Regions from separate parts of the Pedobacter lusitanus genome, predicted to be linked through region 2. Evidence: riboswitches for the same ligand, from Rfam matches in the RefSeq annotation. Region 2 holds a riboswitch; each other region holds the start of a gene.
The links. A riboswitch is a leader RNA that binds a small molecule or an ion and turns the genes downstream of it on or off. The one in region 2 is predicted to bind S-adenosylmethionine.
Positions count from the first base shown of each region.

Region 1: linked by a shared signal. The riboswitch ahead of PL_RS02710 (SusC/RagA family TonB-linked outer membrane protein) and the one ahead of metH (methionine synthase) in region 2 are both predicted to bind S-adenosylmethionine.
Region 3: linked by a shared signal. The riboswitch ahead of PL_RS03695 (O-acetylhomoserine aminocarboxypropyltransferase/cysteine synthase family protein) and the one ahead of metH (methionine synthase) in region 2 are both predicted to bind S-adenosylmethionine.

Region 1 is NZ_CP157278.1:593,364-597,643, forward strand. It holds gene msrB (peptide-methionine (R)-S-oxide reductase MsrB) at 1-474, opposite strand, end outside; gene PL_RS02705 (TlpA disulfide reductase family protein) at 762-1,895, shown strand; SAM riboswitch class I at 1,955-2,057, shown strand; gene PL_RS02710 (SusC/RagA family TonB-linked outer membrane protein) at 2,461-4,280, shown strand, end outside.
Region 2 is NZ_CP157278.1:4,100,830-4,105,109, forward strand. It holds gene metH (methionine synthase) at 1-1,651, opposite strand, end outside; SAM riboswitch class I at 1,760-1,869, opposite strand; gene PL_RS17600 (Bax inhibitor-1/YccA family protein) at 2,099-2,848, opposite strand; gene PL_RS17605 (hypothetical protein) at 2,899-3,468, opposite strand; gene murQ (N-acetylmuramic acid 6-phosphate etherase) at 3,476-4,280, opposite strand, start outside.
Region 3 is NZ_CP157278.1:816,606-820,885, reverse strand. It holds gene PL_RS03700 (homoserine O-acetyltransferase family protein) at 1-615, opposite strand, end outside; gene PL_RS03695 (O-acetylhomoserine aminocarboxypropyltransferase/cysteine synthase family protein) at 649-1,959, opposite strand; SAM riboswitch class I at 2,212-2,324, opposite strand; gene PL_RS03690 (trans-sulfuration enzyme family protein) at 2,489-3,595, opposite strand; gene PL_RS03685 (lipocalin family protein) at 3,660-4,139, shown strand.

The sequences.
Region 1 (4,280 bases), 2.5 Mb from region 2:
AAGAGATACTGAATTCATACAGAAGCGCTTATGCGTTGGTGCCGGCCCGTCATCAAAGATATGTCCCAGATGTGAACCACAACGTGCACACAGCACTTCTGTTCTTTGCATACCCAGAGAATTATCTTCTCTGTATACCGTACTTTTTTTTCTGACAGGCTCGAAAAAACTGGGCCATCCGCAGGTACTTGCAAACTTCGCATCAGACTTGAACAGGGCATTTCCGCAAACAGCACAGTAATAAGTTCCTTTACGTTCCGAATTCCAGAGACTGCCGGTAAAAGCCTGCTGGGTAGCCCCCGTCCTGGCAACCGCATAAAGCTCGGCCGGAAGAATCTTTTTCCATACGGTGTTACTTACCTTTAATACAGTGGTATCTGTTCTGGAATAATAAGGGTTTTTTGTGGTTTTATTTTGACTGTAGCCAGAGAAAAACAACAATAAAAGCACCATGGAGTTTAATATAGTTTTCATAAATCTTCTTTTATCTTTTAGTCGTTAAAAAACACAGAACCTTACAAGTCAGTTAAAAATATCTTTTGATATGCTTAACTGATAGCTAACTAAACCTACGTCAGATCTGATTGCCCTGGTTTTTAAAAGAATAAAAACAATCGTAACTTACTGTCAGTTAATTATTTTATTTCTAATTACGGGACAATCCAGGTCAAATTACTTAAAAAAAGAAATATCAAAATAAAGTATACTAATTTTATAGTATTTATTTACCTTTGCTGATGAACCACCTAAAAATATTACCTATGATAAAAAAAACTACACTACTTGCCGCCGGAGCCCTGCTCCCATTTGCCCTGTTTGCTCAACAACCATTTAGCATAAAAGGAGAAATTAAAAGCCTGCAGCCAGGGGATAAAATTTTCCTGAACTACATTGCAGACGGAAAGAGTGTTCTGGACTCTGCGATAGCAGCAAAAGGCACATTTACTTTCAATGGCAAAATTAAAGATCCAGCCAGAGGTGTTTTATACAAAAAATCAAATGTAAAGGGAGTTAAAAGTGATGCACTTCCCTTTTATCTGGAATCAGGCAACATTGAAGTAGCTGCAACTGACTCACTAAAAAAAGCCACAATAAACGGTTCATTGATCAATAGAGACAACAGCAAACTCAAATCCCAGTCAAAAACAGTTCAGGATCAGATTGACATACTCAATGCTGAATATGCTAAATTCACTCCCGAACAGAAAAAAGATAAAGCTTTTATAGATAGTTTTGAAAAGCGTTATGAAAATATTTCAGCAGGACTAACCCCTATTTATCTTGATTACGCACGTAATAACCCGGATTCATACATAAGTATTGTAGTGCTGTCTCAGTTAGCTACAAATGACAAAGTTCACTCTGATGCAGAACAACTGTTTCAGGCTCTTTCACCAAAAGTCAGAGAGACCAGTACCGGAAAAAGCATAGCAGGCTACTTTGAGGCAGCAAAAAAGACAAAAGTCGGATTGCAGGCTATAGACTTCACGCAGAATGATGTTAACGATAAACCAGTGAAATTATCAGACTTCAAAGGGAAGTACGTATTGGTAGACTTCTGGGCATCATGGTGTGGTCCCTGCAGACAGGAAAACCCCAATGTAGTTAGTGCTTACAACCAGTATAAAGACAAAGGATTTACTGTGCTGGGTGTTTCACTGGACCAGCCAGGAAAAAAAGCGGCATGGCTAAAAGCTATTGAAGATGATAAACTAGCCTGGACGCAGGTTTCCGATCTGAAATTCTGGGATAATGCTGTGGCAAAATTATATGGAATCAGATCTATACCATCAAACTTCCTGATTGATCCTTCCGGCAAAATTATCGCAAAAGGATTAAGAGAAGAAGCTCTGCATAACAAACTTGCAGAAATTTTTGATGCAAAATCCAAATAGCTATTTATACCGTTCGTAAATAAATATTTATTACGTACAATCAGTTCTTAAAATTATAATTCTTATCAAGAAAGACGGAGGGAAAGGCCCATCGATGTCTTAGCAACCTGTCCGCGACAAGGTGCTAATTCCTTATTATTGCGCAAGTAATAAAGATAAGTATGAATACCCTTTCGATGGAGAATTCATCCCCTGCCTGAAAAATCAGTTAATATTATTCACCCTTTCAGAAAGGAGTATTATGCAATAAATTACAATTCTTAAAATTTCAAAAAAACGATACCGTAAAACAATAAGGAGCGGTTAGAGCCCGCTCCTTATGAAAGTGATATACCACGGTTACGTGACCATAAATGCGAATTAATGTTTAACCACCAAAACAAATATAATGAAAATTATAAATACATATTCCATACCCCTGTATGGAGAGAATTTCATTGATGTGCCTTCAGCTCGTCATTGTTGGGGTTAGCATAACAAATTAACATTTCAGTTTATCAATAAAGTCATTTAGTTCAATAAACGACCTGGAAGACTACACCCCAAACTTTACTAACACTATGCAATGAGAAAGACTCTACTTAAACTTTTTATATTCCTGTTTATACTTGCTACAACAACTATTGCAGAGGCACAACAAGAAAAAACAATCACCGGAATAATAACCTCGCAGGAGGATGGCTTACCCTTACCCGGAGTAAGTATAAAATTAAAAAACACCAATCTGGGAGCTACAACAGCTGCAAATGGAAGGTTCACATTCACTATCAAAAGATCAGAACCTTCGGATATACTGATTATCAGTTTTATAGGTTTTAAAAGATATGGATACAAACTAAACGGAAAAACTACCATTGACGTTAGCCTGGTTCCTGATGATAACAACCTCAACGAAGTCGTAGTTTCGGCCGGAGGTATCCTTCGTAAACCTAAAGAGCAGGGTTATACGGCAACCAGGATTAATAGCGAAGAGCTAACCAGCGGCAAATCCCCTACAATTGCCGGGGGACTGGTCGGTAAGATTGCCGGCTTACAGGCAAATGCGATTACAAGTGGTGTAAATCCAAATTACAGGTTAGTATTAAGAGGTAACCGCTCTCTTACGGGTGATAATACAGCACTTGTCGTTGTGGACAACGTTGTTGTTCCCAGTTCCATACTTGGTAACCTGAACCCCGAAGATGTAGATGAAATTTCTGTATTAAACGGAGCTGCCGGAGCTACCCTATATGGCTCTGAAGCCTCTAATGGAGTTTTACTGATCACAACTAAAAAAGGCAAGGACGGAAAACCACTTATCCGTTTCTCCAATACCACAACTCTGGAAAAAGTCAGTTTCTTCCCTAAACTCCAAACCAGATTTGGTGCCGGGTCAACAGCTGACGCCCAGATTTTCAGTCCTACCGAGAATCAGCAATATGGTCCTGCATTTGATGGTAGTTTAAGACCACTTGGATTCCCGCTGGCCAACGGAGAGCAGCAGCAGGCTCTTTATTCCCCAAGAACAGACAGAAATGATTTCTGGCAAACCGGCCTGAGCAATCAGACTGATTTCTCGGTCTCTTCGGGAGATACCAAATCAACTACTTATGTTGCTGCTCAATACCTGAATGGCAGAGGAACAACACCTGGCGATAAATATACCAGAACATCACTGAGGTTTAACGGAACCAGAAAAATCATTCCTACATTCAATATAGATTATTCGGCCAACTATGTAGAGAATAATTATGATATTACCAGCGCTACCTCTACTGTATATGCAGATCTGATTAACGTTCCGGCAAATATCCCAATACTGGATTACAAGGACTGGCAGAATAATAAATATGCAACTCTTGATGGCTTTTACAGCCCTTTTTACCTGAGTCCTTACTGGGATGCTGCCAATAACCGTCAGAAATCCAAAAACTCCTATCTAACGGGAAAAGTAGAATTGAAATGGACTCCGCTCCCATGGTTAAACTTCACCTACAGAGCTGGTCTGTCGAATCGTTACTATACTCAAAAAACAAGTAATGCTATAGGTATATATACCGATTATTCACAATCATTAGGTAAAACAAATTTTGCAGGAACTGTATCAGATGATGCCAATCAAACTTCAAGATTCAGCAATGATTTCCTGGTCAATATCAAAAAGGACATTAAGGACTTCTCCCTCAATTTAATTCTGGGTGCATCTTCTGTCAATAAAACATCTAAAGATGTAGGTGTTGGAGCTAACGGACTTATTATTCCAGGCCTTTACAATGTAGGTAACCGTACAGGAGTGGCCGATGCTTCAGAAGGTAATTATAAGAGTAAATTATATGGCTTATGGGCCGATGCCACAATTGGTTACAAAGATTACCTTTATCTTCACCTCAGCGGAAGAAACGATTG
Region 2 (4,280 bases):
CGTATGGAAGATTTTCTTTGATCCAGCGTGCTGCATTGATAAAGTCAACCGCATAATTATTATGTTCTTCCAGTCCGGTCGCTACTGTTAAGATGTTTGGATCAAAGATGATGTCTTCGGCCGGGAAGCCAATTTCGTCAACTAATATATCATAAGAACGTTTACAGATTTCTTTTCTGCGTTCAAAATTATCAGCCTGTCCATTTTCGTCAAAAGCCATCACCACTACAGCTGCACCGTAATTCATAATCTTACGTGCACTTTCACGGAATTTATCTTCTCCTTCTTTCAGCGAGATGGAGTTCACAATACCTTTACCCTGCAGACATTTGAGACCATTTTCAATGACACTCCATTTAGAAGAATCGACCATGATTGGCAGTTTGGAAATATCCGGTTCTGAAGCAATCAGATTAAGGAATTTAGTCATTGCTGCTTCAGAGTCAAGCATCCCCTCGTCCATGTTCACGTCAATAACCTGGGCACCACCCTCTACCTGTTGTCTGGCAACGGTCAGTGCGGCTTCATAATCACCACTTAAAATTAATTTGGAGAATTTCGGGGAGCCCGTGATATTGGTTCTTTCACCAATGTTGACAAACATGCTGTCGGGTGTGATGGTTACGGGTTCTAATCCGCTCAGGCGCAGATAACGTGGTATTTCTGGGATTGCTCTGGGAGTAACGTTTTTAGCTTTTGCAGCAATAGCTGCGATATGCTCTGGCGTAGTGCCACAACAACCACCCACAATATTGACAAAACCATGCTGAATAAAATCTCCAACCATTGAAGCTGTTTCATTTGGCATTTCATCATAGGCTCCAAATTCGTTTGGTAATCCTGCATTTGGATAAGCAGATACATAACAGGGTGCCTTGGAAGACAGTTCCTCAATGTGAGGTCTCATGTCTTTTGCACCAAGGGCACAGTTGAAGCCAATACTTAGCGGGTTGGCATGAATGATAGAATTCAGGAATGCCTCTACCGTTTGTCCGGATAAAGTTCTGCCCGAAGCATCGGTAATCGTTCCGGAAATCATGATTTCAATTTTCCGGTCAATGACTTCCTCATATCTTTTGATAGCAAAAATGGCTGCTTTAGCATTCAGCGTATCAAAAATAGTCTCAATTAACAGTAAGTCAGAACCTCCGTCCACCAGACCTCTGACCTGTTCATAATAGGCGTCAACGAGTTCGTCAAAAGTTAAAGCCCTGAATCCCGGGTCATTTACATCAGGTGAAATGGATAAAGTACGGTTGGTAGGTCCCACGGCTCCTGCTACAAAACAGCTGCGGTCAGGATTGGCTGCCATGAACTCATTTACTGCTTCTTTGGCAATTTTAGCCCCTTCAAAGCTCATCTCATAATCCAGCTCTTCCATCTTGTAATCCGCAAGGGAGATCCGCTGCGTACTAAAAGTGTTGGTCTCAATAATGTCTGTACCTGCTTTGAGGTATTCTGTGTGTATAGCCTTGATAATATCCGGACGTGTAATATTCAGCAGGTCGTTATTACCTTTCACATCACATGGATGATCCTTAAAACGCTCTCCTCTGAAATCCTCTTCCGTCAGGACATAGCGCTGGATCATGGTGCCCATAGCACCATCAATGATTAGTATTCGTTTTCCAAGCTCTTCTCTTATGCTCATTCTCTGTGTTGATGGGTAGCCATTTGTCCGTATAAAGCTCTTTAATAGTTTAATACGGGAAATTTTATATAATATGGCCTAATCAGAAATCCGGTATCGGATCGAATTAACTTATCTTTCAGGAACGGCCGAAACTGTTCGAGTAGAATGTAGCACCTTGTAAGCACAGGTTGCTAAGACTTCGTCGGGTCTAATCCCTCCATCTTTCTTTATAAGCGGATACAAAAATGCAACAAAGAAAAATGATTTCCAAGAAAATAGAGTTTAAAGCATATAAAATTGCAAAAGTCAAGCAAATATATCAGCTGCCCGGAACAATGTTCTGTGGGGCTGTCGTATAAGCAGGGAGTAGGAATTTGAAGAATGAGATTGCTGAAAAGAAAAATAAGCTCAAAAAAAAGGCTGACAGTTATGATTCTGTCAGCCTTTCTGAATAAAATATGCTGTTTATTTTCTTCCGCCGAATATTCTCAGCAGGAAGATAAAGATATTCAGGAAGTCAAGGTATAGGGATAAAGCACCCATGATTGCTAATTTCTTAGTATCATCAACAGCCATAGTACCACCGTTTTCTTCTATACCGGCACCGATACGTTTTAATTTCTGAACATCATAAGCAGTTAATGCAGTAAAGATTGCCACACCAAAGAAGCTCATGATATAGTCAAAGCCTGAACTTTTCAGGAACATATTCACTACGCTGGCAATAACCAGACCGATTACACCAACCATCAGGATGGACCCGAATTTACTTAAATCAGTGTTGGTTGTATAACCCAATATAGCCATCAGACCAAATATTCCTGCTGCAGCTGCAAAACAAGCTACTACCGAAGTCGTCGTGTAAGCCAGTAAAATGAAACTTAAACTAACACCAGTAAGCAGGGAATAAAGAATAAATACCCCAACCAGTGCTCCAAATGATAATCTGCTTAATCCAGCACTCATTAAAAGTACCAGCCCAAGCGGTGCAAACATTACAGCATAACCTATAATAGACATTTTGCCAGTTTCCTGGTTAATCAGGTAGCTGAACATTTCAGGTGTGTTAGCCATGTAAACTGCGGCAAATGTAGAGATACCCAGTGCTACGAACATCCATAAAAACACGTTGGCAAAGAATTTCTTTGCAACAGTTCCAGATTGGTTTTCCACAAAAACTGACTGTTGTGACCAATTATTATTATTGTTATCCATGTTATTTTAAAATTTAATTAAATATACGAATCTATTTGTATCAGCAAAAGCTATGCCCCTAGTCTTTTTGTCAGAATTTCTTCAACTTTATGGAAAATCTGAAGCGGTTTGATTGTTCTCCATGCCAAATCGTCAAGTTCCCCGCCGAAATTGATGTAATAATCAATGTTGCTGCTTCTGAATTCTTCTATCACATGAGGATTAAAATTCAGACCTGTGATCCATCCATCTTCCACATCCTGAAACCATTCTTCGTAATAACTGTCTTCTGAAGCATGGAAATTGAGGATGTTTTCTCCGATCAGTATAAATTTATTAATGCCCTCATCTATCATCAGTTCCAGTATCTCCCGTTTTAACAGCATAATATCGTTTCCTATAGCATCATTCCACTCCCCGATAAACTCAATAATAGCATAGTGATGATCATAATCGACGAACAGGACTTTAATATAAAGTGTATTCGAGCCAAAATCATCCCATTGCGGGTGAATAAGAAAGTTATATAACTGTTTGTCGAAATAAAACTCTGAATATTCTGTATTGTAAAAGGGTGATTTGGGATCCTCGGCAGCAATATAATCATCGCGCCAGCGGTAAAAAGGTTCTATTTCGTGCATAATATTTTTATTTAGTAGCGGCTTCAACAGCCTTTCTTACACTTCCGTAACGAATAAGCAGCTCTTCTGCTTTTTTATAATCGATATGAAGTTCGTTCATAACCATCTGTGTTCCCCGGTCAACCAGTTTATGGTTAGTTAACTGCATATCTACCATTCTATTACCTTTGACTTTACCCAGTCTGATCATCACTGTCGTACTCAGCATATTGAGAACCAGTTTTTGGGCTGTTCCTGATTTCATCCGGGTAGATCCGGTTAAAAACTCTGGTCCGACAACAACTTCAACCGGAAAATCACTGGCCTCTGCTACCGGACCACCTTCATTACAGATGATACAGCCTGTAAGTACCCCGTTTTCCTTTGCTTTTTTTAATCCGCCAACTACATAAGGGGTGGTGCCGGATGCTGCCAGACCAACCAGGCTGTCTTTATCATTTATATGGTATTCCTGTAAATCTATCCAGGCCTGAACGTCGTCATCTTCTGCATTTTCCACCGCCCTTCTGATGGCTTTATCTCCACCGGCAATGATCCCTACAACTTCATCAAAAGATACGCCGAATGTAGGCGGACATTCCGAAGCATCAACCACACCTAATCTGCCGCTTGTACCTGCACCGATATAAAATAATCTGCCGCCGTTTTTCATGCGTTCAGCAACGGCCGTTGCCAGTTTTTCAATCTGAGGGATGGATTTTTCAACTGCAAGCGGAACCGTTTTATCTTCGTTGTTTATACTTCTCAGAATATCAAGCACTTCCATCTGGTCAATATGATTGTACTTTGATTCTTGTTCAGTGATGCGTATC
Region 3 (4,280 bases), 2.8 Mb from region 2:
AGCGATACTTCTCGCTGCTTTCAGTCCTTTGATACCACCATCAGGTTTTTGTGCGTAAAAAGTACGATCGGTAGTAATCGCCAGACGCTGACTTTCATTGAAAGCAATCCCCCATGGTGAATGAAAAGCATTTGTAGCAACCAGAATCAGGTTTTCAATTTTACTACCATCTGTTATAGCCCACTCAGCAGCTTGCTGGCCACCTAATGATCCACCAATCAGTACTTTGATTTTTTTAATTTCCAGATGTGCTGCAAGCAGCTGATGTCCATGAACCAGATCTCTGATAGTGAACTCAGGAAATGATAAATAATATGGATTTCCGGTTACCGGATTAATACTTAGCGGATTTGTGCCGCCATAATGAGAGCCGATAACGTTTGCGCAGATAATAAAATGTTCTTCCGGATTGAAGAGGTTCTTCTCTCCGAATAAACCTTTCCACCAGTCTAATACATCCGCATTTGCTGTTAAGGCATGACAAGCCCAGATTACATTATCCTTATTCGCATTTAGCTTACCAAAAGTCTGATAGCTGATTTGTAATCCACGCAGTTTCTTCCCGTTCTCCAGTTTAAATTGCTTTGCGTGGTTATATATATGTGTTGATGACATTATTCTTTTTTTCTATCTTTTTTAAGCTTATCTCTATTTTCCGGAGGACAATTTTTCAAATGCCTGCTCGAAGTCGGCTTTGATATCGTCGATATGTTCAATCCCTACAGATACTCTTAATAATTGCGGTGTAATACCTGCAGCTGCCTGTTCTTCATCACTCAATTGTTGATGCGTAGTGGCAGAAGGCTGTATAATTAATGTTTTGGCATCGCCGACGTTAGCCAGATGACTAACCAACTGAAGTTCATTTACAAATTGAATGGCCTGTTCTTTACCTCCGTGCAATTCGAAAGAAAGCACGGCGCCAAATCCGTTTTTAAGATACTTTTTTGCATGCTGATGATAAGGGCTGCTTTCCAGTCCCGGATAAGAAACCTTATTTACAGCCTCATGATTTTCAAGCCATGTGGCCAGTGCCAGCGCATTATCCACATGTCTTTGTACACGTAAGGATAAAGTTTCCAGGCCTTGTATCAGAAGAAAGGAGTTAAAAGGAGCGATGGCAGGACCAAAATCCCTTAAACCTTCTACTCTGGCGCGGATGATAAACTGTATATTTCCAAAGTCGCTTCCGATACCAAATACATCGTTGAATACCAAACCATGATAACCCTCAGAAGGGGAGGTAAACTGTTTGAATTTACCATTTCCCCAGTTATAGTTTCCACCATCGATTATTACTCCACCTATACTCGTTCCATGTCCTCCAATCCATTTAGTCGCAGACTGAACAACAATATGTGCACCATGCTCCAATGGTTTGAATAAATAACCGGCAGCACCAAATGTATTATCTACGATCAGGGGCAGATCATATTTTTGTGCAATTAAGGATAGTTTTTCAAAATCAGGAATACTGAATGATGGATTTCCGATACTTTCCAGGTAAATAGCTTTTGTGTTTTTATCAATTTTAGCTTCAAAATCCTGTGTATCATCACTATCTGCAAATCTTACTTCTATACCCAGGCGCTTGAAGGCTACTTTAAACTGATTATAACTACCGCCGTAAAGGTGAGGAGAAGAAACAAAGTTGTCACCCGCTTCCAGTATATTGTTTAAAGCGATAAACTGAGCTGCCTGTCCGGAGGCAACCGCCAGTCCCGCAACACCACCTTCCAGTGCAGCTACCCGTTTTTCGAAAACATCAGTTGTCGGGTTCATTAAGCGGGTATAAATATTACCGAATTCTTTTAAAGCAAAAAGATTTGCCCCGTGTTCGGCACTTTTGAATCCATAAGAAGTAGTTTGATAAATAGGTACAGCTCTTGAACCGGTAGTCGGGTCAATTTCCTGACCTGCATGAAGTTGTAGTGTTTCGAATCTATAATTGGCTGACATGATTGCGCTTGATTTAATTGATTAAAGGGATTGTTTACAGACAGATACGGGATTTATGGCGTACAAAATCCGTATAAGGGAGTGCATACCTCTGAAAAGAGGCCTTCCGGTTGAACTAAATTAATTTTACGTGGAAGATTGTTGTTTAGCCGATGCAACAACACATGCATGCATTAGTCTGCAGATGCTCAATTGTGTAAAAAACAGATTCGCCTGATTGCGATGGTTGGTATTTTGTTTTCATTTTGTCTTAATTTATCTTTCCAGAAAGCACTATGCTGACTGGTCAGGAATTGGCACCTTCTCCATTTGGGAGGGTTGCCAGTGGGTCACGGAGCCTGTCTCTCGCCACTTCTTTATAAATCAAACCCAGTTACCGGGTTGACTTGAATAGCTTGCGCTATATGGTACAAATGTAGTGATATTGTGATTACTTCCAAAATAATATTCTGAAAAATAATCAACAATCTGTATGTGAGTGACTTAAATTAAATATTGGAGGCTGTCTTTGAGCTTTAAATGACGTTTTTTAGCCTAAAGCCTGCTCTATATCAGCAATAATGTCATCAATATGTTCCAGTCCAACGGATATCCGAATTAAATTCTGTGGAGTTTTGGTGTCAGGACCTTCTACAGAGGCGCGGTGTTCAATTAAGCTCTCAACTCCGCCAAGGCTCGTTGCCTGGGCAAATAATCTGACCTGATTGACTACTTTTCTTGCATCTCCTTTAACCAGAATAGATAGCATACCGGCAAAACCGCTCATCTGTTTTGTGGCAATCTCATGTTGCGCATGCGAAGGCAGGCCGGGATAGTATACCGCTTCAATTTTTGGGTGAACAGAAAGATACTTTGCGAGTGCCATAGCGTTTTCAGCATGCCCCTTCATTCTGTATGGTAATGTTTTGATGCTTCTGAGTAAAAGAAAACAATCAAAAGGAGAGGGAACAGCACCTCCGATTTGCTGAATATTTCTGATTCTGCTCCATAATTCATCCTGAACAGCTGTGACTAAAATACCGCCCAGTACATCACTATGTCCGCCAATATATTTGGTTGAAGAATGCATGACTATATCTGCGCCCAGCAGAATAGGATTCTGGAAACAAGGTGAAGCAAAAGTGCTGTCACAAGCCAGGGTTAACTTATGTTTTTTAGCAATTGCAGAGACAACAGTTAAATCTGTAATTTTTAACAGTGGGTTTGAAGGTGTTTCAACCCATATCATTGCGGTATTACTTTTAATATGCTCCTCTATGAGGTCAGGTTGAGTAAGGTCAATAAAGTCTATAGTCAGAATACCTTCAAAAATTGACTGCAGTTGTTTTTTGAAACCCCAGTACATATCATCAGGTGCAATAATATGACTACCCGGAGGTAAGGCCTGAAAAACAGTCATTCCGGCTGTATTTCCAGAAGAAAATGCACAGGCATCTGTGCCTTTTTCCAGATCAGCCATAACTTTTTCGAGTGCAGAACGATTGGGATTGCTGACACGACTATACATATGTCCGCCAGGGTAGCCACCATTTTCATCTCTGAAAAATGTAGTGGAGAGGCTGATAGGTGGTGTTACGTCCCCTGTGGTACTGTGGGTTAGGTTTCCGGCATGTATGGCAATCGTTTCGGTCTGCATAGAATTTTAATTTTCGGGTAATTTTTGGCAGGATTTATGTAAGCTGTTTTCGAAAATACAAGATATGAAAAGAATATTAGTTATAGCAGCCATTTTATGTAGTTCATTGATGGTTTTACAAAGTTGTAATACACCTAAGGGTGCTATGAAAAGAGGAAATGTGTCTGGAAACTGGGTATTAAATGACATCACTTTTGATGGCGTACCAGCAATGAATGTGAAATCTCTCTTTAATGAAGCTTCTTACAAATGTTTTATCGGTAGTACATGGAAATTAACAAATAGTGGAAATGGAACATATTTGCTTCCGGGAACTGCAGATTGTCCTACCAGAACACAAAGTATTTTTTGGTCAGTAAGTACTGCAGACCAGACTTTTCAATTCAAAAAATTATATGAGGGAGATAAAGCGAAGAATGTAACTGAAGGCTACAGACTGATTCTTTCTCAGGCAACAGGAGATAATCTGGTACTAAAATCGCCTGTGGATTATGGAAAAAATCCTGCTTACATTATATTGAATTTCACCAAAGCAATGAAATAGATTTTACATCAAACCAACACCATCCAGGCTGCCTCTGATTAAAAGAGGCAGCTTTTTTTATGTCAAAAAAATCGTGCTGTTGCTTCTTTTTAATTTTTATCTTTGACACCGGAACTTCAGATGCTGGATTTAAAGCTGAAT